Regions from separate parts of the Clostridium budayi genome, predicted to be linked through region 1. Evidence: a T-box and tRNA genes for the amino acid it is inferred to sense, from the RefSeq annotation. Region 1 holds a T-box; the other holds one or more tRNA genes.

Region 1 (3,219 bases):
ATTTATGTTTTTATCTGAAGTAACTTTATACTCCATGTTTGGCATTCTATAAGTAGTTTTTAATGTACCTGCTGTTTCTCTTGCCATCCCAATCATACTTAAGCAATCTGGTCTGTTTGATGTTATATCAAAATCTAAAGTTTCTTTCTTAAGGCCTAAGTATTCTTTTATTTCTACTCCAATTGGAGCATCTTCTGGAAGTATCATTAAACCATCTACTTCATCTTCGCCCTTTAATCCAAGTTCAGCTTCAGAACAGAACATACCATTTGATACTACTCCTCTAAGCTTTCCTTTTTTAATTTCAGTTCCATCTGCTAAAGTTGATTTATGCAGTGCTACTGGCACTTTATCATTAACTTTCATATTTGTTGCAGCAGTAACTATTTGAAGTGGTTCATCTTCTCCAATATCAACCATACAAACGCTTAATTTTTCTGCATCTGGATGTTTTTCTATTGATAAGAATTTACAAACTACAACTCTATTTATATTATCTCCTTGAACTATTACACCTTCTAATGCTGAACCTGTAAGAGTTAATAAATCTCCAAGTTCTTGTGCACCAACATTTATATCAACATAATCTTTTAACCAACTATATGGTACTTTCATTTTCTTACCTCCTAAATTAAATCATCGAATTTTAGAATTGATCTAAGAATCTCATGTCACTTTCATATAATAATCTTATATCATCAATACCATATTTAAGCATTACCATTCTATCAACACCGAATCCGAAAGCAAATCCTGAATATTCTTCTGGATCTATTCCACAGTTTCTAAGAACTTGTGGGTGAACCATACCACAACCTAGGATTTCTATCCAACCGCTTCCTTTGCATACTTTACATCCTTTACCTCCACAAACGAAGCAAGTTGCATCCATTTCTGCTGAAGGTTCTGTGAATGGGAAGTGATGTGGTCTAAATTTAGTTTTAACTGAATTACCAAACATCTTCTTTGCAAATAATTCTAATGTTCCTTTAAGATCTGCAAATGTAACCCCCTTATCAATAACTAATCCTTCCATTTGATAGAATATAGGTGAGTGAGTTGCATCAACATCATCTGATCTATAAACTTTTCCTGGTGAAATCATCTTTATTGGTGGTTTTTGATTTTCCATTGTTCTAACTTGAACTGGTGAAGTTTGTGTTCTTAAAACAAGATTGTCATTTATGTAGAAAGTATCTTGTTCACTTCTAGCTGGGTGATCTTTTGGTATATTTAAAGCTTCGAAATTATATCTATCAAGTTCTATTTCAGGTCCTTCTTCAATTGTAAAGCCCATAGAAACAAATATGTTTTTCATATTTTCTAAAGTTAAATATAGTGGATGTTTCTTTCCAACTCTATTTCTCTTTCCTGGTAATGATATATCTATTACCTCTTTTTCTAACTTTTCTAGCTTTTCTTTATTTTTTATAGCTTTTGATGCTTTTTCTATATGTTCTTCAACTAATGATTTAACTTCATTAACCATCTTACCAACTAGAGGTCTTTCTTCTTTTGAAACATCTTTCATACCTCTTAGTATTGTTGTAAGTTCTCCCTTTTTACCAAGGTATTTTACTCTTATTTCTTCAATTTCTGAAGAAGTTTTAGCATTTTCTATTTCATTTATTGCTAATTCTTCAATCTTTTTAAGTTTTTCTTGCATTTTATTGTCTCCTTTCTCTAACAATTCCAAATTAATTTTTTGCATAAAAAAACCGTCCCTTAAAACAAGGGACGGAATAATCCGCGTTACCACCCTAATTGATTTAATAAAATGTATTAAATCCAACTCGTAAATTTAACGGTTTTACCCGCTAACTACTACTAAAATTTCATAGTTAGAACTCCTGAGTGAACTTCAATATAACACTTATAAAGTAACTTTCAGTCTATGATTACTTCTCCCTTTAATAAGCTAATTATACCTACTCTCTCAATCACAGTATATTAATTTAAAATTATATTAATCATTATACATATATTTTATTTAAATTTCAATAGGCTTATTTTTTGTCTTAATCTCTCATAGAGAATAATTGATGTAGCAACACCTACATTTAGTGATTCTGCACCACCTGGCATTGGTATTTTAACTTTTTTATCAGATATTTCATACACTTCATCTGATACACCATTACCTTCGTTACCTACAGTCATAACTGTCTTTCCAGTTAAATCTTCATCAAAGAAATCCTTAGATCCTTCAAGTGAAGTTGAAATTATAGAAAAACCATCTTCTTTTAGCTTTTTAAGCTTACTTAAATCATTATCAATAATTATTGGAACATAAAACATTGATCCCATAGTAGATCTTATTGTTTTATCATTATATATATCTACAGTACCTTTTGTTAATATAATACCGTCTACCCCTGAAGCATGAGCAGTTCTAATTATAGTACCAAGATTGCCTGGATCTTGAACCTTGTCACATAAAAGATAGAACTCACCATCTAAAGTATTAGAATCACTTTCCATCTCTATAACTGCTAATATACCTTGTGGGTTTTCTGTATTACATATATCTAAAAATAAGTTTTTATTTATTCCGTATAATTTTCCCTTATAATTATATTCTTTTATTAAGCTTTCAGTTTTAGTATTGACATTTTCTACAAAAAATATAGTTTCTATTTTAGCATTTGCTTTTAACGCTTCTTCAACTAATCTAAAACCTTCAATTAAATATTTTTTAAGCTTTGTTCTGCCTTTTCTATCTTTTAATTTTTTAGTTTCCTTATATAAGGCATTTTCTTTACTTTCTATATAAATCAAAGTTTACACCCCGTTAGCTTAATTTAACTATCATTCCTTCAAGCTTACTTAAATCTTCAGCAGAACCAATTGCAACTAATATATCTTTAGCATCTACAGTATCATCTGCAAGTGGTGATAAATTTATGCTATCTGCTTTTTTAATTGCCATAACATTTATACCATACTTACTTCTTAGTTTAAGTTCTCTAATAGATTTACCTCTCCACTCTTCTGGAGCCTCTATTTCCATAATGCTATAATCAGGTGATAGTTCTATAAAATCTAGTATACTTTCTGAAACTAAATTATGAGCTACTCTAACTCCCATATCTTTTTCTGGAAGAATTACTCTATCAGCTCCTATTTTGTATAAAACTTTAGCATGTAAATCACTATTACCTTTTGCTATTATATATTTTACGCCAAGTTCTTTAACTAAAAGAGTTACCATAACACTAG
Region 2 (3,219 bases), 1.0 Mb from region 1:
TTATAAAGATGTCAAAGTTGTAATACTTGGTCAAGATCCATATCATGGACCAAATCAAGCACATGGACTTAGCTTTTCTGTAAAACCTGGAAATAAAATACCACCTTCTCTTGTAAACATATATAAGGAATTACATGATGATTTAGGATGTTTCATCCCAAACAATGGCTACTTAAAAAAATGGGCAGATCAAGGTGTGCTTTTATTAAACACAACACTTACAGTTGAAGCTCATAAGGCAAATTCTCACCAAAGAATTGGTTGGTCTATTTTTACAGACAAGATTATTTCCGTTTTAAATGATAGAGAGGATCCTATTGTATTTATACTTTGGGGTAATAATGCAATCAAAAAGAAGGCTCTTATTACAAATCCAAAACATTATATAATACAATCTGTTCATCCAAGTCCTCTTTCAGCTTCAAGAGGATTCTTTGGAAGCAAACCTTTTTCTAAAACAAATGAATTTTTAAAAAGTATAAACAAAACTCCAATAGATTGGCAGATTGAAAATATATAAAAAAATAAAATGGACGATTAATACTTTTATTAATCATCCATTTTATTTTTAGAGGAATAAGGTATATATAAATCTATACCTAATAATGTCATGCTATATAGTTTTATTTACATTGCTCAACATTTGTTTATACTGATCATCAGTTATTAATCCATATTTCTTAATTATTAATAGGGTTTCCATATCATAAAGAGGACTCTCAATTTCTTTTTTAATATCTTCTTCTCTAAATGATAACTTCCCAATTAATGTTGCGATTAAAATTATTATGGTCATAACTATTATAAAGTTCATTTTTACATCCCCAGTAAAAATATTTTCTTAATATAATATTATGCATTATATAAAAATATGAATCGCTTTATTCAAATTACCTTTTTATTATTTCTTTTAATAAGTGTATGTATTGTTGTCAAAATTATTCCAAGGACTCCTCCTAGAGAAAAGAATAAAATTATTTCTCCATATAACATTCCTATTAATGTACCTAATAGTACTCCAAAAACTATCCCTTTAGATATTATTTCATATTCTTTATCACTTAAAAAAATTTTATCCAACATGCTCACCACTTTCTTATACCAAATTCTTACTTATAAGTATAAACAATACTTCTTAAAATTTTCTTAAGCAAAACTTAAATATCAATTAGATAAATAAAAAGATTTGGTTATAATTATAACCAAATCTTTTTATTTATTATTTATACAATTTTTGTACCATGCAATTCTTTTGCACCAGTTAATTTTTCTATTTCTTCTCTATTATTAGAATTAATTCCACCACCAGGCATAACTATTATTCTATCACCTGCATATTCAATTAACTCTTTTAATATTTCTACATTGTTTGGTGCACCGATTTCTCCGCCTCTAGTAAGTATTCTGTCTATTCCAAGATCTACTAATATATCTATAGCAGCTTTTTTATCTTCTATTTCATCAAAAGCCATATGGAATGTTGTTTTAAGATCTCCTGCACATTCTTTAAGAATTTTATTTCTATATATATCTACAGTTTTATCTTCATTTAATACACCAAATACTATTCCATTTACTTTAAGCTTTTTACATATTTCTATATCTTCTTTCATTATTTCAAATTCTTCATCTGAATAATTAAAATCTCCACCTCTAGGTCTTATTATTACGTTTACAGGAATACTAATATTTTCTACAGCTTTTTTTATAGTTCCATAACTTGGAGTTGTACCCCCTTCTTGAAGGTTATCACAAAGTTCAATTCTATTTCCTCCATTTTTAAATGCAGCTACTGCTTCTAAATAATTGCCTACACATACCTCTAATAACATCTCTATACACCTCATTTAATTTATAAAAAAAATAAAAGCACTAACAAAAGTTAGTGCTTTCTTGGTGGCTCGAGTAGGAATCGAACCTACGACACGCGGATCTTCAATCCGCTGCTCTACCAACTGAGCTATCGAGCCGTATAAACCTAGCAACGTCTTACTCTCCCGCACAGTCACCCGTGAAGTACCATCAGCGCTATAGAGCTTAACTTTCCTGTTCGGAATGGAAAGGCGTGTTTCCTCTATGCCATAATCACTAGATACAAGATTATTATAGTAAATCTTTTTTTAACTGTCAAACACTTTTTTTGTATTTTTCATATATTTTTTAACTTTTATAATTTATATAATAGGATTTAATATATAGATGAAAAAAATATACAAGATCTTATATTAATCTCTTGTATATTTTTAATCTAATTACTCTTAGAACTCACTTATTCAAACTCTTCATATTCTGAATATAAATCATAATCTTCATTTGTAAAATATCTATTCTCTCTTAAATTATATAGTTTATTATTATCATGTACACTTCCATACATAGGTAATGTTATATTTTTAAGATTTGCTTTTTCTAAACACTCAGACATCCATCTTAAAGTTTCTTCTGCTACTATTTCACATTGATTCACTTCATAATCATACTTTTCATCATTTATACTTTGAATTTCAGCATCTAATCCTTCTGCGAAATTTTTAATGTCACAGAAATGTTCCTCATCACAATTGCATTCTGCCTCCTCAGAAATGTCAAGCATACAATACATAGTTATATCACACATATAATGTATTTCAAATCCAAGTACTCTAATCTCTTTACAAAAATCATATGTATCTAATTCTTTAAATTCGCTTATCATTTGCTCTGAGAATTTTAATAACTTTTCTTTTACAAGCTCCCTATACTCTTGTGATAAATTTTTACCCATAACTTCCCCATCCTTTAAATTTTATATTTATACACTTTCTAAAAGTATATTAATTTTAACTTATACCCCTTAACTAAATTTTACATAATTAAACATTATATGTAAACAATATAGAGAAAGTTATTTTAAAAATTATTATTCCTCTACTTATTAGCTTCTATAAACTCAATAATCGGATTAATATTTTCCTCAGAAGTCCAATCACACTCTGAACCAATAGCCTCAACTAACGCTTCCTCCCAAGGTTCATACTTAGATGGATCTTTCTTTAAAACAACCTTTTTAAGCATATTGCAAAGAGTCCTATCTTTCCAAGACATTTTTTCTTCATTCCAAGCTCCTCTACAATAGAAACATGGTATTTTTCTAAGCTCATCTCTTAAATTATGTTCTTTTAAGCTCTTAATTACTTCTTCATTATATGGAGATGCTCCAACTGCAAAAACTACTATTTT

Evidence for each region. A T-box is a leader RNA that pairs with one kind of tRNA and senses whether it is charged. The one in region 1 lies ahead of pheS (phenylalanine--tRNA ligase subunit alpha), so its partner is inferred to be a tRNA-Phe.
Region 2: it encodes a tRNA-Phe, which carries the amino acid that the T-box ahead of pheS (phenylalanine--tRNA ligase subunit alpha) is inferred to sense. The anticodon was not compared.

What each region holds. Positions count from the first base shown of each region.
Region 1 covers NZ_AP042456.1:1,428,047-1,431,265, reverse strand. The annotation lists gene pheT (phenylalanine--tRNA ligase subunit beta) at 1-615, opposite strand, end outside; gene pheS (phenylalanine--tRNA ligase subunit alpha) at 647-1,666, opposite strand; T-box leader at 1,731-1,953, opposite strand; gene ACZ5TJ_RS06700 (TrmH family RNA methyltransferase) at 1,987-2,778, opposite strand; gene ACZ5TJ_RS06695 (potassium channel family protein) at 2,792-3,219, opposite strand, start outside.
Region 2 covers NZ_AP042456.1:390,468-393,686, reverse strand. The annotation lists gene ACZ5TJ_RS01860 (uracil-DNA glycosylase) at 1-520, shown strand, start outside; gene ACZ5TJ_RS01855 (hypothetical protein) at 614-814, opposite strand; gene ACZ5TJ_RS01850 (hypothetical protein) at 886-1,083, opposite strand; gene ACZ5TJ_RS01845 (copper homeostasis protein CutC) at 1,224-1,838, opposite strand; tRNA gene ACZ5TJ_RS01840 (tRNA-Phe) at 1,895-1,970, opposite strand; rRNA gene rrf (5S ribosomal RNA) at 1,977-2,093, opposite strand; gene ACZ5TJ_RS01830 (hypothetical protein) at 2,270-2,764, opposite strand; gene ACZ5TJ_RS01825 (flavodoxin domain-containing protein) at 2,908-3,219, opposite strand, start outside.